Regions from separate parts of the Bradyrhizobium sp. C-145 genome, predicted to be linked through region 1. Evidence: predicted binding sites of a transcription regulator. Region 1 holds the regulator's gene; each other region holds the start of a gene.
What was found. The regulator LexA, encoded in region 1, represses DNA repair genes until DNA is damaged. The targets are predictions, from matches to a motif close to TGTTCNNNNTGTGTTCNG.
Positions count from the first base shown of each region.

Region 1 (7,809 bases):
AGCGTAGCCCGCGCCGCCGGCACCTTCGGTGCGGCGCACATGTTGAGCTCCGTGTCCGAGCCCGGCCTGGAAAAGACTGCCGAGGCCGCGCCCGACGCGCTGCGGCTCTATCAGCTCTATGTCCGCGGCGACGATGCCTTCGTCGCGGATGTCGTCAGCCGCTCCGAAAAGAACGGCTATGCCGCATTCTGCCTGACCGTCGACACCGCCCATTACAGCCGTCGCGAACGTGACATCGCCAAGCGCTACGTTCGCGAAAGCCGCCTGCGCGCCACCGGCGGCGATTTCCAGAAGGGCCTGGAGTGGCGGACCGTGAAGATGATCAAGGACAAATTCAGGATCCCGCTGATCCTGAAGGGCATTGCCACGGCCGAGGACGCACAGATCGCGATCGATCATGGTGTCGAGTGGATCTACGTCTCCAACCATGGCGGCCGTCAGCTCGATCACGGCCGCGGCGCCATGCATGTGCTGCCTGAAATCGTCGAGGCCGTGAAGGGCCGCGCCAAGATCATGGTCGATGGCGGCTTCTGCCGCGGCACCGACATCGTCAAGGCGATCGCGGCGGGCGCCGACATCGTCGGCATCGGCCGGCTGCAATGCTGGGCGCTGGCGGCGGCCGGCGAAGCCGGCGTGATGCGGATGCTGGAACTGCTGGAGGACGAAGTGCTGCGCTGCCTCGGCCTCTTGGGTGCCACCTCGTTCGCCGAGGTCGACAAGTCCTGCCTGCATCAGGCGACTGCAACGAATGCGCCGAGCGTGTTCAGCGCGTTCCCGCTGTTCGACCACGATCCCTATCGATACTGAAGTGAAAGGACACGATGACCTCGCTCTCTCCCGGCAGCGCCGATGCGCTCCTGTTCGACCTCGGACGCGTGGTGCTCGATATCGACTTCTCCAAGGCGATCGCCTGCTGGGCGGGACATGCCGGCTGCCCGCCCGAGGCCATCGTTGCGCGCTATGTGCGTGACGAGGCCTACCGGCTGCACGAGGTCGGCAAGATCAGCGACGAGGATTATTTCCAATCGCTGCGTTCATCGCTCGGGATCGACATTTCCGATGCGCAGTTTCTGGAGGGATGGAACGCGATCTTCGCCGGCGAGATGCCCGATATCGCCGAGCTCTTGCCGCGCGCTGCCAAGCAGATGCCGCTCTATGTCTTCTCCAATACCAACCGGCCGCATGTCGACTATTTCTCGAAGGAATATGCCGGTGTGCTCGGCCATTTCCGCGAGCTCTATTTGTCGTCCAGCATCGGCCTGCGCAAACCGGATGCAGAGGCGTTCGACCATGTCGTGACGTCGATCGGCGTGCCGGCCAGCCGAATCGTGTTCTTCGACGACCTTGCCGAGAACGTCGAAGGGGCGCGGGCGCGCGGATTGACGGCGGTGCATGTCACCTCGCCCGGTGATGTCGGCAACGCCTTGCGAGCGTTGGGAATTTGACTGCCGACGCCCCGGCCGGATCTGGTTGGGTTCCGAGGACCAAATCTGCTTGGGATGCGGAACCAAATCACCTTGCGCATTTTTGTACAAAGTTCCGGGAACGGAAATACTTCCTCCGGACTCTATGAGTCCGTTGGGACTTCTACATCGGACTTATTCTCGTGCTGGGCAAAGCCTACCTCACAAAGCAAGCTTCTCTGCTGCTCGAATTCGCCAGAACCACCTCGGATTCGCGCCTCTCCGCCAAGCTCATCAGCAAGGCCGCCGACCTGAAATCTCAGGCCGATCCGCTGCCGGATAAGGATCAGGGCCCCAAAGCTCCGGACGTGACACCTAGCGTCAGTTCGGGCGAACAGACGCAGAGTTGATCGATGCTGGCCGTGGCTCTGGTCATTCTCGTCCTAGCCATGGCCACTCTGGTACCAATCTGCCTCGTCCTGGAGATCATGTCCCGCCGGGCCTGACGTCGCCCTCGTTGCCTGCGAATGCGTCGTCGGGATGATCATCCCGCTCGGCTGCTCTTTTGCCTCTGCGCTCGCGCTCGGCTAGAAGGCTTCCTGCCAATTCGTCCGCGAGCAGGAGTTTTCGCCGTGGCTCTCATGCCGGTTTCCGATGCGCTTGCCGCCGTGCTTGCCGGCGCGGAGCCTCTGACCGAGGAAATGGTTGCTCTCGACGTAGCCTTCCACCGTGTGCTCGCCCGCGACGTGGCGGCGCTGCGCACGCAGCCGCCGGAAGCAATGTCCGCGATGGATGGTTATGCCGTGCGCGCGGCCGACGCGGGGGCGATCGATTCCCGACTGACGGTGATTGGCGAGGTGGCGGCGGGTCGTCCGTTCGCGGGAACGGTCGGCGCCGGCGAAGCCGTGCGGATCTTCACCGGCGGCGTCGTTCCCAACGGAGCCGACGCGGTCGTGATCCAGGAGGATACGGTCGCGGACGGCAAGCGCATCACGATCAAGGAAGCCGCGATTCCCGGTCGGCACATCCGCCCCGCAGGCGTCGACTTCGCCGAAGGCGACGCGCTCCTGCGCAAGGGAACCCGTCTCACCGAGCGCGACCTCGCGCTCGCCGCCGCCATGAATCACCCGCAGCTTGCCGTCTGCCGCCGCCCGAAGGTCGCGATCCTCGCCACCGGCGACGAACTGGTGATGCCAGGCGCCTCGCCCGGCCGCGGCCAGATCGTCTATTCCAACGGCTATGCCCTGCACGCGCTCGCCCGCAGCGAGGGGGCCGACACCATCGACCTTGGCATTGCCGCCGACACGCTGGAGGCCACCACCGCCGGCATCCGCCGCGCCCGCGAGAGCGGCGCCGACATCCTGGTCACGACCGGCGGCGCATCGGTCGGCGACCACGATCTGGTCCAGCAGGCGCTGAGGGACGAAGGTATCTCGATGGCGTTCTGGAAGATTGCGATGCGCCCGGGCAAGCCGATGATGCATGGGCGGCTCGGCGCGATGCGCGTGATCGGCCTGCCGGGTAATCCCGTCTCCTCCTATGTGTGCGCCTTCCTGTTCATGGTCCCGCTGATTCGTGCGGTGTCGGGTCGATCCGTGATTCATCACCGCCATGAGCGCGCCGTGCTCGGCCGCGATGTGGGCGCAAACGATATGCGCGCGGATTATCTTCGCGCACGTCTGGAACAGCGCGACGACGGCACGCTGGTGGCCGTTCCCGTCCATCACCAGGATTCCTCGCTGCTTGCGAATCTCGCTGCGGCACAGGCACTTCTCGTGCGCGCGCCGTTCGCGCCGAAGGCCGGAGCCGGCTCGCCTTGCGAGGTGCTGCGCCTGCCCGTCTGAGCGCATCCACCACACGCGTTCCGCGAACTTTGTCGCGTTCACGCAAAATTAAGCAGTTGCGGAACACATATCGAACATATAGTGTCCGTTCATGATTTGTTTCGAGGAGGTAGCGGTTCGCCGCTCCAATTCAGCGTCTCGGAATCGAACGACATCAACCGGGGGACTTTGGTCGAGATGTTAACGCGCAAACAATACGAGCTTCTGCGGTTCATCAGCGAACGTCTGAAGGAAAGCGGCGTGCCGCCCTCCTTCGACGAGATGAAGGATGCGCTCGACCTGCGCTCGAAATCGGGCATCCATCGCCTGATCACCGCGCTGGAGGAGCGCGGCTTCATCCGCCGCCTGCCCAACCGCGCTCGCGCCATCGAGGTGATCAAGCTGCCTGAGCTCCAGGCCGCCGCCGGCAACCGCCGCGGCTTCACGCCAAGCGTCATCGAGGGCAATCTCGGCAAGGTGCGCGCGAGCTCCAGCCCACCCGCCGACGAGGGCGAGCGTCCCGTTGCGGTGCCGGTGATGGGTCGCATCGCAGCCGGTACGCCGATCGAAGCGTTGCAGACCCGCAGTCACACCATCAGCGTGCCGCCCGACATGCTGGGCTCGGGCGAACACTATGCGCTCGAAGTGCGCGGCGATTCGATGGTCGAGGCCGGCATCCTCGACGGCGACATGGCGCTGATCCAGCGCAACGAGAGCGCCGATACCGGCGACATCGTGGTGGCGCTGATCGACGACGAGGAAGCGACGCTCAAGCGCTTCCGCCGCCGCGGCGCCTCGATCGCGCTCGAGCCCGCCAACGCCGCCTACGAGGTGCGCATCCTGCCGCCGAACCGGGTGAAGATTCAGGGCAAGCTGATCGGACTGTACCGCAAGTACTGAGAAGACTCAGTGGTCATTCGATACCGATGATTCCGATTGGAGCGGACGGATTGTCCGCTTCAGCTGGATAGTCTTTCTGGTCTCGGGCAGATTATCTGGCCCCTTTCCAAGCGCTAGGTCCTCGGCATGCCGCCCGAAGCACTCATCGCCTTGCGGCTCAAGAGATCGAGGAGACAACGATGCGTAGGATCGTTTTGAGCGCCTTCGCAACTGTGCTGATCGCTGCATCGGCAGCGCAAGCATTCGCAGCACAATCGCAGCACCATCCCCGCAAGTCGGCGTATGCGACAACGAGTGAGCAATTCCGCAGCGCCCGAAGTGCCGTCGCGCGACAGCCACAGCCGAGTTGGCCATATTCCGGATGGTCGGCGCCCGCAGGCCGCTGACGCTCGCATCCGCCAAATGCACTGAAGCGAGCTTTGTTCCTATTGGATTCGGGAAAGATAATGTGATCGCATCCGACTGACGCCAGCCGCAGATTCGCCCACAACCAAGCAGAATGTTACGTGCTTCCACTCTGATAGAGGCTTGCGCCTCCGAAAGAGGCGCGGGTTGCTATCTTCGAATAGGAGCACCCGATGTGTGACTACAGTCTGCATGCCGTTGCATCGCGCCCCGCCGAAGTCGGCGAGACGATCGTGTCGACAACGTTCCGCGGCACCTCGACGCGCGGCTTCGCTTCCGCGGCCGACCCGACCGTGGCCGTCTGCCTGCTGCCGGGAACGGAGCTCGCCTTCGCCGACAACGTCCGTTACGACAATCGTTGGATCTGGACGCGCACGATCAACTCCCGCGTCGGCAAGTTCGGCAAGATCGATCCGCACATTCCCGATCGCCATCATGACGCGATCGAATTCCCCGACGGCAAATACGTGCTGGTGACGCAGCTCGTCGAAGGCCAGCACGCAACCGTGCTGCAACTGCCGGTGACGCAGCCGGTCAGCGAGCGCGAGCACAAGCCGCAGATCGATACCGACAGCCGGCCGACGATCACGCGTCTGCCGATCGGCTGAGCCGTTCCTGGCCACCAGGTCGGGCCAGGATTGAAAATGCCATCGCCGGCCGAGGCCGGCGAGATGGTATGATTTATGTTCTGCGGAAGTCCGGTTGGACCCGGACCAACTCCTCGCATTTGTTCTTAATCGTCTGGCCTTAATCGTCGACCTGCAAGTCGGTCTCCGCCGGAGTCGCGTCCCGATTGCGGACCGTAGCCGCCTTCGGCGCGAGGCTTCCGTCGAAATCACCCTCGCCGGCGCCGGCCGGGAGCCAAGGGCGGCTTGTGCCTCTTGCTCTCACAGCCTGAACCGCAAAACCGTCACCACGCTGCGTCAACGCCAGCGCGCCTTGGCTGGTGAGACGCTGCCGATCGACCACCATCGCCGCGCAATCGGGCGGTGCGGGCCGCCGCGTCACTACCAGCGCGGCGCGGCTGCAATCATCAGCCAGCGCGTCGATCCGCAAGGAAAGCGCAACCAGCCTCCCGTCGGCGAGCGGCGTCACGCAGCCGGCCTCGTCGCACGACACGCCGTCGGCCAGCGAGCTACTCCCGGCGTCGCGCGGATCAGCGTCGGCAGCTAACCACTCCCTAAGCAGAAAGCCGTCCTTGCTCGTCCGGATCACATGCAGGTGTCCGTCGCGGCCGCGCACCGCGACGCTCGCGTCGTCTCCGGCAATCAGGATATCGGGCTGCCGCACCGACAGCCCCCAGGCAATGGAAGCCAGTAGCAGCAGGGCACCAGACCAGCGCAAGGGGGTGCGCAACAGGCCCATCACGATGATCCCGAGGCTTGCCGCGACCAGCGGCGCGATGCCGAAGGCGGGGATGCGGCCGACTGCGCCCGGCAGTGCCGCCACCCAGCGCGATACCGCGACCATCCAGTCGATCCCGATCCCCATTAGCCACCAGAACACGCCGTCGAGCCCGAAGGGAGCCGCGAGCAATCCCAGCAGCCCCGCCGGCATCACCAGCGCCGAAACCACCGGCATCGCGCCAAGATTGGCGAGTACGCCAAACGGCGTGACACGGTGAAAATGGAAGGCGGCATAGGGCGTGGTCGCAAGCCCCGCGATCAGCGAGGCCAGGAACAGCATCGCGATCTCGCGGCCGCCCCATAGCGCGATGCGCGCTGTCGCCGAATGATCGGGCGAAGCAAACAGGTTCGGCATGCCGATCTGTACCAGCGCGACCAGCCCGAGCGTCGCGGCGAAGGACATTTGAAAACTCGGATGCACCAGCGCTTCGGGCGCGACCGCGAGCACGATCAGCGCGGCCACCGCCAGCGTGCGGAAGGTGATGGCGCGGCGATCGACCATGACCGCGATCAGCACCACCGCCGTCATGAAAAACGATCTTTGCGTCGCGACCTCCGCGCCTGACAGCAGCAGATAGAACGCGGCCGCCACCAGCGCTGCAGCTGCCGACCATTTCTTGATGGCAAAGCCCGCCGCCAGCCCCGGGATCAGTGCCAGTAGCGCACGCACCGCGAAGAACACGACACCGGCGACAACCGCCATGTGATAGCCGGAGATCGGTCAACTGAAAATTTTGAGCAGCTAATTCAATGTCTTAACGTGCCTTCGCTTCCCAAAATTGGGGCCCGGGAAGCACCAGGGACATACCCAAGGCGAGTCAATTTGACTCAGGGACATGAGCCGCCGGCAAACGCAGAGTGTGCGCTCGGGGACCGGGGGCGCTGCAATGGGCATCACAATAGTCGGCTGGATACTGTTGGCTGTGGTGTTCGTGGCGGTCGTCGCGGCCTCGAAATCCTAGCTCGCCGCCAAACTCAATGTTCCTCAGCGCGCACCCGCGCCAAGATCGCTTTCAGCCGTTCGCCAACATCCTGAATGTCGCCCCCGTACGGGCGATCGCCGCCCCTCGCTGGGGGAAGCTTTCCAGGCCCCTCGGGGAAGCCTGGCCACGGATGGCAGAGGTCTAAGCCGGCATCGCCGCACAGGTTGCGCCAGATATCTAGCGCAGACCGGCCCTCCTTCTTGAGCAGGTCGGGAAGCGTGTTGCACGAAGACTCCGCGAGCTTCTCAAGGACAACAAGCCCAAGCGCGATCTGCTCGTCGATGTGAAGCTCTTCGAATTTCTTCATGGACCTGCTCCTTGGCGTGATCATCAGAGCCGAAAAAACGGTGGCCCGCCAGCGTGAACCGGCGGGCCCGTCGTTCTTATCGCTTCAGCCGTCGGCGGTGCGCCATCAGCCGCTGCCGGTCGCGCTTCCTGTGCGATCGATGCCGGCGCTTCATTCCGGCCACTCCTGACCGCGATAGGCAGCCTCGTAGTTCTTGCGGAAGGCCTTCGCCATGATGGTCAGCTGAGCTACGGCGAAGACGGCGAGCTCGAGCTCGCGACACCCATGGTCGTCATCCGGCACAGAACAATCCTGGATCTGCGCAAGGGCTATGTGCGCCATGCGCTCTAGATCGCAGACGTCGCCCTCCATGTGAACGAAGGCCTTTGCATGAGCAGCGGCGCGATCGGCGGCGCTCTGGAAGTCGATGATACTGCTCATGCCATCACCCCGATGTTCTGCAGGGACTCGGCGAAGCTGACGATCAAGTGCAGGGCACTGCCCTCGCGCTCGTCCAGCATCCACGCTTCCTTGCCTTCCGCGATCGCGCGTAGGTAGGTCAGTTTGGCGAGAAGGCCGGGGACCGTGGTAGCTGTCGCGCGG
Region 1 is NZ_CP088150.1:4,644,372-4,652,180, forward strand. It holds gene LRP30_RS21645 (alpha-hydroxy acid oxidase) at 1-807, shown strand, start outside; gene LRP30_RS21650 (HAD family phosphatase) at 822-1,445, shown strand; gene LRP30_RS21655 (hypothetical protein) at 1,607-1,813, shown strand; gene glp (gephyrin-like molybdotransferase Glp) at 2,036-3,247, shown strand; gene lexA (transcriptional repressor LexA) at 3,425-4,126, shown strand; gene LRP30_RS21670 (hypothetical protein) at 4,705-5,139, shown strand; partial or broken gene LRP30_RS21675 (ComEC/Rec2 family competence protein) at 5,279-6,655, opposite strand; gene LRP30_RS21680 (hypothetical protein) at 6,913-7,227, opposite strand; gene LRP30_RS21685 (hypothetical protein) at 7,226-7,396, shown strand; gene LRP30_RS21690 (hypothetical protein) at 7,378-7,647, opposite strand; gene LRP30_RS21695 (hypothetical protein) at 7,644-7,809, opposite strand, start outside.

Region 2 (7,809 bases), 1.8 Mb from region 1:
CACCACCGCATGTAGCGCGCGGCGCCAGGTGAACTGATGTGGCGGACCGTCCGGCACGGTCGCGAACGGCACCTTGATCGGCTCCGGCTTGTCGAACAGCCGCAAGGGGCGCAGCGGCGGCTCGCTCTCGGCACGTGCCGGCCATTCGGCCTGCATGGCAGCGGCGAGATGATGCTGCGCCGGCGCGGCCAGCACCGCGCATTCAGGGATATGGGTGTCCTGCGGCAGGTGCACGACGACACGCTTGCCGCCGATGCGCGCGGCAATGCGGTCGATCAGTGCGGCGAGCTCGTCATTGTCGTGGACATGAGCGTCGAGATCGCGCTGCTCCTGCACCACGATCTCGGTGCGGCTCGCCGACAGCCGCACCATGTCGAAGCCGAAGCCGGGATCGAGCGGATCGGCGAGTGCGTCGAGGCGCTCGCGGAACAGGCGGTCAATGACCGCGCTTCGCGTCACCGGATGTCCGGTCTCGACCGTGATCGCGCGCACCACGCCGTCGGTGCGGAAGAAGGCGGCTTCCAGGCGCCGCGCGCCCTTGCCTTGCTTCTCCATGGACGCGATCAACGTGTCGGCGAGCCGCGACAGCGTCATCGCAATCATGGTGTCGGTCGCGATCGGCTCGGCAAAGCGCTTTTCCACGATGTAGTCGGGCAGCGGCTTGCGCGGGTTGATCGGCGCATCGCCCTGCCCCAACGCATGCGCCAGCAGCGTGGAGAACCGCGCGCCGAACCGCGCCGTGATCTCGCTCGGCGTGCGCGAGGCGACATCGCCGATGGTCTTCAGCCCGGCACGGCGCAGGCCAGTGGTGATGGTCTCGCCTGCGCCCAGCGCGGATATCGGCAACCGGCTGATCGCCTCCGCCTCCTCGCCATCGGCCACGATGGTGCCCGTGGCCTGCCGCGTCAGCGTGCGCGCGCAGACCGAGGTGCCGGCGATCGCCGCGCTGACGGCAAACCCCTGCCGGGCCAATGCGCGGACCAACGTCCGCAACAACGCGGCCTCACCACCGAACAGATGCGCGCAGCCGGTGATGTCGAGGAACAGCCCGTGCGGCGGATCGAGCGCCACCAGTGGCGTGAAGCGGTCGCACCAGTCCGCTACATCGCTGAGCGTCTTCGCATCGGCCACGACATCGGCGTCGAACACACGTAAGTCCGGGCACATCGCCCGCGCATTCGCCAGCGGCTGACCGATATACAGGCCGAGGCGCTCGGCGGCCTCGTCCAGCGCATGAATCACCAGCGCATTGTTGTCCTTGATGACGACGATGCTTGGATCATTGCTCTTATGCAGTCCGACGTTGCCAAAGAACCGCTGAATCCGATCGATTGGCAGGCGCGGCAGCCACAGGCTGAGGACACGTCGACGGCTCACTGAACTGGCACTCATCACATTTCCATTCCATGATCCACCGGCCACATGGGCCATGACGATTGCGCAAGAGCTCGGCATCGAAGCGCGGCGCCCCCCAGGCACTCCACACCGGGCCCGGCGGTGAATGCGCCGCGCGCAGCATCCATCGTGTTTCCGCGGTCGAGGGCATCGGTTGCGCGGCCATGCGCAGCAAGAGCCCGGTGACGCCGGAAGATTGCGCGGCCAGCGTCAGCTTGCGGCTCGCCACGAGATCGAACTGCCTGATCTCGCCCCAGAGCTCGAGCACCACGGCCCCCAGCGCATCGCAGGCGAGCGCGTCGGCTGAGGTGCGCAGTGCGCTCTCGACATCGGCGGCGCGCACCATCACCACGCGGCGCGGGTCGAGACCGAGTTCGGCAAGCCCGCTCATCGACAGCGCGCCGGTTTCGATTTCCGAAAAATCCTGCCGCACCCACAGCAGCGGCTTGCGTGCCATCACGCGGCCCGCAAGCCCCATGACGAAGCCCGTCGCGGCCGTTCCCTGCCGGCCCTCGCAAAACACCTCATGGATCGCCGCGCGTGCAAGCCCGCCCTTCAGCGCGGTATCCGCCTCGCTGTGGCCGAGCGCGACGCGATCGCGATGATGCACGACCTCCGCCGTCTCGATGCGCTCGATCTGGCTGCGCAAGGTCGCAAGCGCGCTGATGCGTGCGCCGCTCATGCTCGCCGCTCCTTCAGAGATTGATGCCGTGGTCCTCAAAAGAAGAACCAACGGCTGGCTCATTTGTTCATGATATGTTCTAATATAAAGCTAATGGCGCCCCGAGAGTCAATCGAATTGGCGCTCAGTCGGATTCATAAGCAGAATCAAGAGGATTCAAGTACCATGTACCTCATCACTCTCGACAGCCAGACCGATTTCGAGAGCTGGCGCAAAACCGCCCGCGCGCTCGCACTGCATCAGATCGCGCCGGCCGACGTGACCTGGAGCGTGCAGGGCCGCGCGAAAGAGGCGGTGCCGGCCGGTCTATGCGAAGCGCCAGGCATTCCGCTGATCGAAACCGACGGCACCTTCAGCGTGCCGGCCAATTTCATCGAGCTCGCCCGCATCGCGGCCCTGCACCGCGACGGTGAACGCTTTGCGCTGCTCTATCGCCTGCTGTGGCGGTTACGGACCGACCACGATCTGCTCGAGACCAGGGCCGATCCGGACGTCGCGCAGGCGACAGCGATGGCCGTCAGCGTGCATCGCGACATGCAGCGGATGCGCGATGTCATTCGCTTCCGCGAGATCGGACGCGAGCACAACGCACATTACGCGGCCTGGTTCGTGCCGGAGCATCACATCGTCGAATTCACCGCCCCCTTCTTCGCGCGCCGCTACGCCGACATGCCCTGGTCGATCCTCACGCCCGACATTTGCGCCCATTGGGACGGCCACGCGATCTCCTTCACCCCGGGCATCAGCCAGACGGAGATGCCCGCCCCAAACCGGTTGGAGGAAACCTGGCGCCGCCACTTTCGGCCAGACCAACCGATCATGCCGGAAGCGCCGAAGAAGAGTCACAGGAACCTGTCGAAAGCCTCGATACTTGAACCGCTGCTCGCCGATGCCGAACGCTGGACCGGCGGGTGGATCACCCCGCGGCCGGAGGCTCCGATGAAACGCAAGCTAGCTGCCGATGATCTCGACGCGCTCCGTAAGGAGGCCGCGCATTGCCGCGCCTGCCATCTCTACAAGGACGCAACCCAGACCGTGTTCGGCGAAGGCCCGAAGTCCGCCAACATCATGCTGGTCGGCGAGCAGCCCGGCGACAAGGAAGACCTCGCCGGCCATCCCTTCGTCGGCCCGGCCGGCCAGATGCTCGACCGCGCGCTGGAGGAAGCCGGCGTCGATCGCAAGAAGGTCTATGTCACCAACGCGGTCAAACACTTCAAATTCGTGCCACGCGGAAAGGTCCGCCTGCACCAGAAGCCGACTACGCCGGAGATCCGGGCGTGCCGGCAATGGTATGAGCGGGAAGTTTCGGCAATCCAGCCCGATCTCATCGTGGCGATGGGCGCCACCGCCGCGCAAAGCGTGTTCGGCAAGATCACCCCAATCGGCAAAAACCGAGGCCGGCTCATCGACCTACCCGACGGCCGCAAGGCTTTGGTGACAGTGCATCCGTCTTATCTGCTGCGGCTGCCAGATCCCGAGACCAAGGTGCTGGAATATCAGCGCTTTGTCGACGATTTGAAAATCGCGGCCGGCTTGCAGAAGAAGGCTGCACGGGCTGCCTAATACTGGCAGCAAAAACGGCCTTCACGCCTTAGTTGTCATCCGGCCTTCAAATCCATCGCGGACAATACCCTTACTTGAAAGTTAAGGGGCGTCCAGACATGACCGATGTTGCATTTGACCGCGCGGTAACAGATCCCGCGCCCGTCCAGCCGGCCTCGCGGCCAAATCTCGACAAGGGCTTCAATCCGCTGACGTTGATCCTGTTCTTCGGCATCCTCGCCGCCGGCCTGCTGTTCGTCGCCTACAGCATCTATGTCGACGTCAACGCGACCGGCACGCGGGTGACGACCTACCTGCCCTACATCCTCCTGTTCGTCGCGCTCCTGATCGCGCTCGGCTTCGAATTCGTCAACGGCTTCCACGACACCGCCAATGCGGTGGCGACCGTGATCTACACCCATTCGCTGCCAGCCGAAGTCGCGGTGATGTGGTCGGGCTTCTTCAACTTCCTCGGCGTGCTCTTGTCTTCCGGCGCGGTCGCCTTCGGCATCGTCTCGCTGCTGCCGGTCGAGCTGATCCTCCAGGTCGGCTCCAGCGCCGGCTTCGCCATGGTGTTCGCGCTTCTGATCGCCGCGATCCTGTGGAATCTCGGCACCTGGTTTTTCGGCCTGCCGGCCTCCTCCTCGCACACGCTGATCGGCTCGATCATCGGCGTCGGCGTCGCCAACGCCGTCATGCGCGGCCGCGACGGCACCTCGGGCGTGGATTGGAGCAAGGCGACCGAGATCGGCTACGCGCTGCTGCTGTCGCCGCTGTTCGGCTTCATCTGCGCCGCCGTGCTGTTGCTGCTGCTCAAGTTCATCGTGCGCAACCCGGCGCTTTATGCCGCGCCCGAAGGCAACAAGGCGCCGCCGCTGTGGATCCGCGGCCTTCTGATCACAACCTGCACCGGCGTCAGCTTCGCGCACGGCTCGAACGACGGCCAGAAGGGCATGGGCCTGATTATGCTGATCCTGATCGGCACCGTGCCGACGGCTTACGCCCTCAACCGCGCGCTGCCGGAATCCCAGGTCGCCCAGTTCCAGAAGACCTCCGAGGCTGCCTCCAAGGTGATCTCGGCGAAAGGCGCGGGCCACAGCATCATCGGCGATCCTCGTCCGGCGGTGACGCAGTACATCGCCCTGCACGAGCTCAACGACGGTACCTATCCCTCGCTCGCCGTGCTGGTGAAGGACGTCGGCGATCAGGTTGCCCGATACGGCACGCTGAGCAAGGTCCCCGCCGAAGCCGTCGGCAATACCCGCAACGACATGTACCTGACGTCGGAAGCGATCCGTTTCCTGATGAAGGACAAGGCGAACGATCTCAACAAGGATGAGATCGCGGTGCTCAACACCTACAAGGGCTCGCTCGATGCCGCCACGAAGTTCATCCCGAACTGGGTGAAGATCGCGGTCGCCATCGCGCTCGGCCTCGGCACCATGATCGGCTGGAAGCGCATCGTCATCACCGTGGGCGAGAAGATCGGCAAAAGCCATCTCACCTACGCGCAAGGCGCCTCGGCCGAGCTCGTGGCCGCCGCCACGATCGGCGCCGCCGACGTGTTCGGCCTGCCGGTCTCGACCACCCACGTGCTGTCGTCCGGCGTCGCTGGTACCATGGCGGCGAACGGTTCGGGCCTGCAATGGTCGACGATCCGCAACCTGCTGATGGCCTGGGTGCTGACCCTGCCCTGCGCGATCATGCTGTCGGCCACGCTCTACGTGATCTTCTCGCGGATGTTCTGAACTTCTTTCCTCTCCCCGTTCTTACGGGGAGAGGGTTAGGGTGAGGGGCTGCATCCACAATCACGGTGAGAGACGGACTCGCGGAGAGTCCCCCTCACCCGGAATCCGCGCTGCGCGCGCATTCCGACCTCTCCCCGCATCCGCCTTCGCCGAGGCTTCGGCGGACAAGAGCGGGCGAGGTGAACTACGACGCAGCCAGCGATTCCTCGACCAGCTTGACCCAGTAGGACGTGCCGTAGACGATCGCCTCGTCGTTGAAATTATAAGCGGGGTGATGCAGGCCGGCGCTGTCGCCATTGCCGCAGAAGATGAAGGCGCCGGGGCGCGCTTCCAGCATGTAGGCGAAATCCTCGCCGCCCATCAGCGGCGGCATCTCGTGCACGTTGGCGTCCCCTGCGACCTGCTTGGCGATGCGCCTTGCCACCTCGGTCTCCGCAGCGTGGTTGTTCACCACCGGATAGTTGCGCTTGTAGCGCAGATCGATCTTGGCACCCGTGATCTGCGCCACGCCTGCCACAACCTCGTGCACGCGCTTCTCGACCAGCTTGCGCACCTCCGGCGACAACGTGCGGATGGTGCCCCTCAGCGTCGCCGTCTGCGGAATGACGTTGCGGGCATTGCCGGCGTGGAATTCACAGATCGAGATCACCGCCGATTCCAAGGGATCGACGCTGCGCGCGACGATCGATTGCAAGGCGGTGATAACCTGCGCACCGACCAGCACGGAGTCCACGCATTTGTGCGGACGCGCGGCATGGCCGCCGACGCCCTCGATCATGATGTCGACCTCGTCGGTCGCCGCCATGATCGGACCCGGCCGGATCGCGAACGAGCCGATGGGGATGCCCGGGCCGTTGTGCATGCCGTAGACCTGCTCGATGCCGAAGCGCTCCATCAGGCCGTCCTTGACCATGGCCGCACCGCCCGCGCCGCCCTCCTCGGCCGGCTGAAAGATCACCACGGCATCGCCGGCGAAATTGCGGGTCTCGGCGAGGTAGCGCGCCGCGCCCAGCAGCATCGCGGTGTGGCCGTCATGGCCGCAGGCGTGCATCTTGCCCGGGGTCTTGGAGGCGTAAGGCAGGTTGGTCTGCTCCTCGACGGGCAGCGCGTCCATGTCGGCGCGCAGGCCAATCACCTTGAGGCCCTCGCCGGCCGGCTTGCTGCCCTTGATCACGCCGACCACGCCGGTCTGGCCAAGGCCAGTCACGACCTCATCGCAGCCGAACTCACGCAAACGGTCCGCAACGAATGCTGCGGTGCGGTGAACGTCATATAGCAGCTCCGGATGCTGATGGATGTCCCGGCGCCAGGCCTGAATATCGGGTTGGAGGTCGGCGACGCGGTTCACGATGGGCATGGAGGGTCTCAAGCTTTGTTGGGAATACAGGACTGTCTACCATGCAAGCGCCGGTCCACCTAACTGCCGCGGATCGAGGGTAGCCCTGTCTTCTCGTCATGGCCGGGCTTGTAGCGAGCTTGTCTTCGCCATCCACGTCCGACTATTAGGACAGAAAGCGCTGGAGCCCCGGGACAAGCCCCGGGCATGACGCCTGTTTGGGTGGACGCAGAATGCCAAGACGGCTCGAAGGTGAGTTTGACTACATTGTCGTCGGGGCCGGCACGGCGGGCTGTATCCTCGCGAACCGGCTCTCGGCCGATCCGAAGAACCGTGTCCTCATTCTCGAGGCCGGCGGCGACGACAACTGGATCTGGTTCCACATCCCGGTCGGCTATCTCTTTGCCATCGGCAATCCGCGCTCGGATTGGATGTTCAAGACCGAGGCTGAGCCGGGCCTGAACGGCCGCGCGCTCGCCTATCCCCGCGGCAAGGTGATCGGCGGCTGCTCGTCGATCAATGCCATGATCTCGATGCGCGGACAGGCTGCCGATTACGACCATTGGCGCCAGCTCGGCATGACCGGCTGGGGCTATGACGACGTGCTGCCGCTGTTCAAGCGGCTGGAAGATCACTTCCTGGGCGCGAGCGAGCATCACGGCGCCGGCGGCGGCTGGCGCATCGAGGCACCGCGGCTATCGTGGACGATTCTGGACGCGGTGGGCGACGCCGCCGAGGAGATGGGCATCAAGCGCATCCCGGATTTCAACACCGGCGATAACGAAGGCACGAGCTATTTCCACGTCAACCAGAAGCGTGGGCGGCGGTGGTCGTCGGCGCGCGGCTTCCTCAAGCCGGCGCTGAACCGCCCCAATCTGCGGCTCGAGAAGCATATGCTTGTCGACCGTATCATCATCGAGCAGGGCCGCGCCATCGGCGTGCGCTTCATCCAGAATGGCGAGATCATCGAGGCACGGGCGAAGCGCGAGGTGATCCTCTCGGCCGGCTCGATCGGCTCGGTGCAAGTGCTGCATCGCTCCGGCATCGGCCCCGCCGACTGGCTATCGCCGCTCGGCATCGACGTCGTCATGGACAAGCCCGGTGTG
Region 2 is NZ_CP088150.1:2,812,057-2,819,865, reverse strand. It holds gene LRP30_RS12950 (DNA polymerase Y family protein) at 1-1,392, opposite strand, end outside; gene LRP30_RS12945 (DNA repair protein) at 1,289-2,077, opposite strand; gene LRP30_RS12940 (UdgX family uracil-DNA binding protein) at 2,243-3,640, shown strand; gene LRP30_RS12935 (inorganic phosphate transporter) at 3,739-5,367, shown strand; gene LRP30_RS12930 (M20 aminoacylase family protein) at 5,552-6,724, opposite strand; gene LRP30_RS12925 (GMC family oxidoreductase N-terminal domain-containing protein) at 6,937-7,809, shown strand, end outside.
Region 2: the regulator LexA is predicted to act here: its motif matches at 2,142-2,159, upstream of LRP30_RS12945 (DNA repair protein).

Region 3 (7,809 bases), 960 kb from region 1:
GCACAATGAGGGCCTGTTCACGCCGCCTTCGAGGCAGGGCACGCTGTTGTTTCCATTCACCGGTGGCGGGGTGAACTGGGGCAGTGCGGCCTTCGATCCGGTCAGCCAGATCCTCTACGCCAACACCAGCCGCGCCGTGCATCGCGTCAAGCTGATCCCGCGCGCGGAAGCTGTCGGGTTCAATCCGCCGCCCGGTCATGATTTCGGCCAGCAGCGTGGCACGCCGTTCGCGATGACGCGCGCGGTGGTGATGTCGCCGCTCGGTTTGCTCTGCAACAAGCCGCCCTGGGGCGAGATGGTCGCGGTCGATCTGAAGGCCGGAAAAGTCCTCTGGCGTTCGACGGTCGGCACCACCGAGGATCTTGCACCGCTCGGCGTGCCGCTGCCGTGGGGCGCGCCGCTCGTCAACGGGCTCGCGGTCACCGCAGGCGGGCTCGTCTTCACCGGAGCGATGGACGCCTATTTGCGCGCCTTCGATGCGCGGAGCGGCAGGGAGCTGTGGCAGGGCCGGTTGCCGGTCCCGGGTGTCGCCAATCCCATGACCTATCTCTGGCAGGGCGAGCAATATGTCGCGATCGGCGCCGGCGGCCACTCCGAGGCAGGCACTTCGATCGGCGACAGCGTCGTTGCGTTTCGCCTGGCGCGGCCCGGCGAGGCACCATCGCTATGGTCGCGCACCATCGATCGTCCCGGCGGACGATTTCTTGCGGCGTCCTCAGTGATCGCGCTCGCGGTCGTCGCGTTTGCGATTGCAAGCCTGCGCTGGCGTCGCCGCCGTCGTATCGCGCGATCATGATCGTGTTGTGGATGCGATGCGAACGATCGTTCACATCGCGCGCGCTATTGCACGAAAGCAAGGCCGACGCGTTTGTCGCTGCGCCACACGGGGCGGCAAGTCCGCACGAAATTGTCGCACGAAATCGATAACTTGAAGCTCTGCGGCAGCGTTGTGGGGGCGTCGAGATCGACGGCAGCGCCGCCGGTCGATATGTTTCTCACCGTGCATGCGATTCCGCTATTTTCAAAGGTGATCCTGCCCCCCTTGAAAACGCGGTGACGCTGCGTTGCACGCCTCTCAATCATCTGCGTTCATCCACAATGACCATTGTGAAATAGCGCATAGAAATTACCTTGAAATCAACTCAATACTGGCGCTACTTGCACAGCGCTTCAGACTTCGTTTACCACGTTGACGCGGACGATCTCTCCGCCGACTTTCCTGACAAGCCCTTTATGGCGTTCGCGCCGATGAAGATACTGATGAAGACCATGCTTTCGATTCTGTTCGCTGCAGCGCTCTCGCTGTCGTCCATGCCCGCCCACGCCATCAAGTGGGACCTCTCGACCATGAGCTGCAAGCAATTCCTCGAGAGTGGCGAAGACAACATCCAAGTCGTACTGACCTGGATGGACGGCTGGTACAAGGGCGACAAGGACAACGCGATCATCGACACCGACGTGTTCATCGAGAACGCCAAGAAGTTCGGCGCCTATTGCGGAAAAAATCCGAACGTCAGCATCGTGACCGCGGCCGACGAGGTGCTCGGCAAGTAACCTCGCGTGCGTGATGGCCGAAGCGCGATCGTAATCGCGTTTGCTGTCTCGACATGACTCCATTGAGAGCCGCGGTGCGCCTGGCGCTACCGCGGCTCTCTTCTTTTCGTAGCACGGTCACCCCGGCAGCATCGCGAACGCGCTCGACACCATCGCAATCGGCTTGTTGTCGGAGGCCGAGAGCAGCGTGACGCGGCCAAAGCTCATGGTGCGCCCGAGCCGCACCACGCGCGCGTCCGCCAGCACGTCCGAGGAGGAGGCTGCGCGCATGAAATGCGTGGTCTGGTCGACCGTGGTCATCGGACGATAGCCGCGGTTGGCGGCGAGGATCGCGATCACCATCGCGGTGTCGGCGAGCGCCATCAGCGCCTGGCCGCAGACCACGCCGCCGTTCCGGCACAGCCGTTCCGAAAACGGCATGCGCAGCAGGGCACCCGGCTGCCAGTCCGGCGCATCCGCTGGCTGTGCGTGCTCGATGCGCTCGATCGAGAGGTCGAGATCCTGGACCCAGGGCGCAAAGACCTCGCCGAGGATGCGTTTGGCGTCAGTGATGCCGAACTCGGCGTCTGGCTGCGTTTGCATTGCTGTCGTTCCCTCCATTATGGCCGGATGTTTCGCCTCATTCTGCGCGCATCGGCGCGGCAAAGTCACCCGGTCTGGCGCCGGTCTCTTCGGCTTGAAAATGCCCGACTTCGCCCGATATGATGGCGCGCTTGGGTACGGGTGGATGATGTTGCGTCGATGTGTCCTGGTCTTTTGTCTGGCTGCGCTCGGCCTTGCGCTGAACGGGTGCACCAAATGCGGCCCGATCTGGGACGACTGGCTGCATGCGCCGAAATCGTGCAGATCGGACCGGCTCTAGCGGCCAGGCGGCGCTGAGGTCGCGGTCGGCCGCGACAAGGATGACGAGGCGCGGGCGATCCGCGCTTCATGGATGATCAAGGAGTGGATGATGAAGCTTTTCCGTTTGGCCGCGGTGCTGGCCGTGCTGGCGGGACCGGCCTACGCGCAAATGCCCAATCTCAATTTGCTGCAGGAAGGCCCGGGCAAGACCCCCGAGGAGAAGGCCGCGGACGCCGAGCGTGAAAAGGCCTACAAGGAAACGCTGAAGAAGATTCCGGACTCCAAGGCGTCCAACGATCCCTGGGGCGGCATGCGCGCCGATCCGCCGAAACAATCGGCGGCGCCGAAGGCCTCGGCCGCGACCAGCGCGTCGAAGAAGAAATCCGGCACAGCCGCCAATTGACCTGCCACCGCCCGGGGGCGGGCCTCCGGGTGGGACTCCTCTTTGCCCTGCCGGCCTCCTACATCTCGCAAGAGAGTATTGCGTAGAGGAGGACGGGACATGGCCGATCGTCCGCGGGATCTCGCCGAACGGATGGCGCGCCGGCGCAAGATGGGCGGCAAGCCGGATCATGCGACCGGCGACGGCTATCTGCGCGAGACCTTCACGCTGCCGCGCGCAGCGGCACGGGCAAGGGCGGAGGCCTTCTTCGCCCGCTACCCCAAGGCCGGCTATATGAGCGCGGTCGAGACCTGGCGCGAATTGCCCGGTGGCGACATCGAATTCACCATGCGGCGGTTGCCCAGCGCGGATTAGAGCATGATCCGGAAAAGTGTGCAGCGGATTTCCGGAAAGATCATGCTCAAACAAGAGCCTAAAGGGTGATGACGATTCGTCCTAATCGCATCGCGCTTTAGGGTCTCACCTTTTCGATCGTTTCTGCGACGATGCGGATCCGGAATACGGGCTCCTTGGCCTCGTCCAGCAGCTCCATGTGCCATTCGGAATTTTGCTGGAGCTTGCGGGCGATGCCGGCGGCCATGTCGGCGCAGACGCTGGTCATCTCCTTCCAGGCCGAATCGCGATCGTCAAATTCGCTTGCCTGGTCCGCGCAGCCGGAATAACGGCCGTTCCGGATTCGAAAGAAGTAGAGCGGCATGGCTGGCACCGATCACGCGTGACGGCCCAACCCCAAGGCCACGGGCGCGTAGTGCAATCCCAAACCTCGATCAGATCAATTCCGGGCGGCTACGGGATAAATCCCCTGGGGCGCTGCGCCGCCGCTGATCTCACCCAGACGGGCGGGTTCAGGCCGTCTTGCTCAGGCCGTCTTGCGCTCGATGGCCTTCAGCTCGCGGTCGATACGCAGCTGCACCCGCCGGATCGCCAAGAGGTCGATCTTCGTCTCAGTTCTGCCGGTCTTGATTTGGTCGCCGATTCGGAACTGCCACTGCCAAATTCCCGGAACGGCCGTCTTGGCGACGGTGAACTCGACGCCCCTGTGATTCATGGTCACCTCCCACGATTCACCTTCCATGCCCGTAACATGTTGGGCGTCATCATATGCCCGCGACAAGTGAAATCTGTCGATAAGTCCCGGACCGTTGACGGAAACCGCGAGGGCGCGCATTCCGAAGCAAACGAGGTCGGATTCGGCGCCGCTTGCGCGCCGCCCCGGAACTCTGTTCATGGTCGGAGAACCACGGAGCAATCCGCGCGCGACGGCATGGGCCTTGCTTGGCCCGATGACGGCAAGCAACCATGGGCGCCTCATGCTCGGCATTCCCCGCCGCTACTCTCACTTCGTCTTCGGCATTATCCAGTCTGGACTGACCTCGCTGATCGCGGCAGGCATCGCCAGCCTTCCCGCAGGCAGCGCGATGGTCTTCCTCGGGCACTGGATGGTGTCGTGGCTGATCGCGTGGGCCGCGATGCTGCCGATCGTGCTGCTGGCGGCGCCCGCGATCCGCGCCGTCTCGCTGTGGCTGACGCGGGAGGAGCGGGACCTGCGAACCGGTAGCTATGAAAAAACCCCGCCTGGGGAGAGCCAAGCGGGGCAAAGAGTTGTTGGAGGCTGAGGTGCTGGGCTGCAACACCATAGCCAAGAGACCCTAACTGGTTCGACTTACGTCAGCCTGACAGGGGACCAAAGCGGAGCGGGGGCCGGCGTCCCGTTCGTCGCGCCGCGTTCGTCCATGCCCGCAAACAGAAAACCCCGCTCGCGGGGAGCGGGGTCGTCGGCTGGGTATGGAGACCCGGTGTTGGTCCACCGGGCACGACGAGACTAGGCGATCAGGCTTACACGCGCCTGACGGTGTCTGTGCAAGTCGCGATCGCGCGGGCCGCAGACTGGCCTCGCGCCCGTCCCAATTTCGACATCCGGCCGCACAACTGGCGACACACGGGTCGGCAAGATTCCACACCGTCCGGCGCAGCCATGGGGGAAACGTGGCGCGGCGGCAACGGGGTGGCATCATGGATAACGTAGAGCGGTCTTTCGCCGCCGCGACGGCGGCTGGCTTCGTCGTGCTGGTGATCGGCCTCGTGCTGCTGGCGCTGCTGTAAGGCGGCATCAAGCGCAGGTGCGGGGAGGCGGCCGGAGCTCCGCGCCGGCGCGCTTCGCCGATGGTGAATGGGCACCAAATCTTTCAAAAAGGAGGAAAACAACCCCATGCACAGTAGGCTGTGAGGCGATTTCGTCATTCCATCAATGGCTTACTGGAAGTATTTAGATACCATAATCACGCGGGATGCTCAGCCAAGGGTATCCCGGCGCGCGATGCTAGATTCCCGCGCGGTCAACGGCGGCCGCTCGCGGCGGTCAGGTTCTGCAACGTGCCCGGGCGCTACCGCTCGCCGTCGTGGGCCTTAGTGGACCTTGATCTCGCCGAGAGGCAACCGCAGCTCGGCGGCGCGCTCGTCACGGTCCTTCTTGCGAAACTCGTTTTCCTTGCGCTCGAACTTGATCATCTCCTCCTGCGCGGCCTCCAGGAGGTGGTTGCGCCTGATGGCGCCGTGGTGTGTGTCTTCAGTCATGCCAGGGGTCCCCAGAGTTGCGGTCCCATCCCGAAGAAGGCCACAGACCGCGAAAAGGTTCGGTGCCTCAGGATTAAGGATTTATGACGGCGCTTGGGCCCTGCGTCTTTGATGCGCGCCAGCTTCGGACGAGGATCCCATCGTGGCAGAGCAGACGCTCACAGCGTTCATGCCGAGGGCAAATGCGCGTGCACGTCTGAATCAGGACGCGCGCGCCGACGAAAGCGACGATCGCGCTCACCCGATCTCGCAGGAATGATTCCAAGCATGGCGTGAAACGAAAGAGGCCGCCGAGGCGGCCCTCGGCGGCTTCATCTGCTGGCATGCTAGAGCATGATCCGGACCCGAAGGGCCGCGTTGGCGCAAAGCGTGCAGCGGTTTTTCCTCGCGACAAAGGTGGACCGCGTTTGCGCGGAGATCATGCTCAAACAATAATCGAAAGCGCGATGACGATGCTTCGTCATCTCATCGCGCTGCTAGAGCATGATCCGGAAAAGTGTGCAGCGGTTTTCCGAAAAGATCATGCTCAACCAATAACCTAAAGCGCGATGACGATGCTTCGTCATACTTATCGCGCTTTAGTGGCAGGGCTTGCCAAGCATCTGCGCGTACCGGCTGTGGCAACCGTCGTGCAATTGCGATTTCTTCGTAATTTTTGCACCGACTTTCGGAGCGCCCGATGAGATCGGAGTGTTCGATGTCTGCGCTTGCGTCGAGGCCGAGCCGACGAAGATGGCCAGGGCCACAACGATCTTGAGAACCGATTTCATCACGCCTCCTGGATTAAAGGGTACGAAATATAACGCTACGTATATTAGCGTTACAAAACGTAGCATTTCAAGCCGCGAAACGCCAATTAGGACAGTGCTACGAACGGTAGTTGCCCGGAATCCACTTGGCATCTGGACACCGGTACGGTGCCTCCCGCCGGGGCTGGAATTTCATCCCGAAACGAGATTGCAACCGGCAAAGGGGTCGCTGAAGGGCGGCCCCTTTTCGATTCAGGCACGAGCAAGGGGATTGGGACAGCCGCAAAGAACATATTGCGAACCGAGAACAAATGGGGTACATTATTTTTATCGCCGGCCCGCCCTCTCAATCGTTTGTCCCCCTAGCGAATCCTCGCCATAAGGAGCACGACCCAATGTCCGCCACTGCCCTGCGTATCGTCGAAGGATCTTCCATGGACAAGAGTAAAGCCCTGGCTGCCGCGCTCTCTCAGATCGAGCGCCAGTTCGGCAAGGGATCGGTGATGAAGCTCGGCAAGAGCGACCGCTCCATGGACATCGAGGCGGTGTCCTCGGGCTCGCTCGGGCTCGATATCGCGCTCGGCATCGGCGGCCTGCCCAAGGGACGCATCGTCGAGATCTACGGGCCGGAATCGTCGGGCAAGACCACGCTGGCGCTGCATACGGTGGCGGAAGCGCAGAAGAAGGGCGGCATCTGCGCCTTCATCGATGCCGAGCACGCGCTCGATCCGGTCTATGCCCGCAAGCTCGGCGTCAACATTGACGAGCTGCTGATCTCGCAGCCCGACACCGGCGAGCAGGCGTTGGAAATTTGCGACACCTTGGTGCGCTCCGGCGCGGTCGACGTGCTGGTGGTCGATTCGGTTGCAGCGCTGGTGCCGAAGGCCGAGCTCGAGGGCGAAATGGGCGATGCGCTGCCGGGCCTGCAAGCCCGCCTGATGAGCCAGGCGCTGCGCAAGCTCACGGCCTCCATCAACAAGTCCAACACGATGGTGATCTTCATCAACCAGATCCGCATGAAGATCGGTGTGATGTACGGTTCGCCCGAGACTACGACCGGCGGCAACGCGCTGAAATTCTACGCCTCCGTCCGCCTCGACATCCGCCGCATCGGCGCGATCAAGGAGCGCGACGAAGTCGTCGGCAACACCACGCGCGTGAAGGTGGTGAAGAACAAGCTGGCGCCGCCGTTCAAGCAGGTCGAGTTCGACATCATGTATGGCGAGGGCGTCTCCAAGATGGGCGAGATCCTCGATCTCGGCGTCAAGGCCGGCATCGTCGAGAAGTCCGGCGCCTGGTTCTCCTATGACAGCCAGCGCCTCGGCCAGGGCCGCGAGAACGCCAAGGCGTTCTTGAAGGGCAACCCCGACATCACCGCCAAGATCGAGACCTCGATCCGCCAGAACTCCGGCCTGATCGCCGAGCAGATTCTCGCCGGCACCCCGGAGCGCGACGCCGACGGCGAGGAGCCGGCGGAGTAAGCCTTAAAGCAGTAGAGATTTCGCGAGGAGCGGGCGCTGAGGACGTTGAGTTGCCGACGTCTTCGGTGCCCGTTTCGTTTTGGGGTGGGGTGGGATGCGTCCGCGATGAAGCGTCTGATCTTGACCAGTTCGTCCGGATTTGGGCTCGCCAAATCGGGATTGGCCGAAATTGTCGTTGCGTTTTCTTTTCAGTGGGGACCCTTGC
Region 3 is NZ_CP088150.1:5,604,277-5,612,085, reverse strand. It holds gene LRP30_RS26590 (pyrroloquinoline quinone-dependent dehydrogenase) at 1-796, shown strand, start outside; gene LRP30_RS26585 (PilZ domain-containing protein) at 841-1,083, opposite strand; gene LRP30_RS26580 (HdeA family protein) at 1,261-1,554, shown strand; gene LRP30_RS26575 (PaaI family thioesterase) at 1,672-2,136, opposite strand; gene LRP30_RS26570 (hypothetical protein) at 2,174-2,383, opposite strand; gene LRP30_RS26565 (hypothetical protein) at 2,507-2,800, shown strand; gene LRP30_RS26560 (hypothetical protein) at 2,900-3,154, shown strand; gene LRP30_RS26555 (hypothetical protein) at 3,252-3,497, opposite strand; gene LRP30_RS26550 (hypothetical protein) at 3,660-3,848, opposite strand; gene LRP30_RS26545 (DUF2798 domain-containing protein) at 4,111-4,416, shown strand; gene LRP30_RS26540 (hypothetical protein) at 5,207-5,374, opposite strand; gene LRP30_RS26535 (hypothetical protein) at 5,953-6,144, opposite strand; gene recA (recombinase RecA) at 6,519-7,604, shown strand; gene LRP30_RS26525 (hypothetical protein) at 7,710-7,809, shown strand, end outside.
Region 3: the regulator LexA is predicted to act here: its motif matches at 6,409-6,426, upstream of recA (recombinase RecA).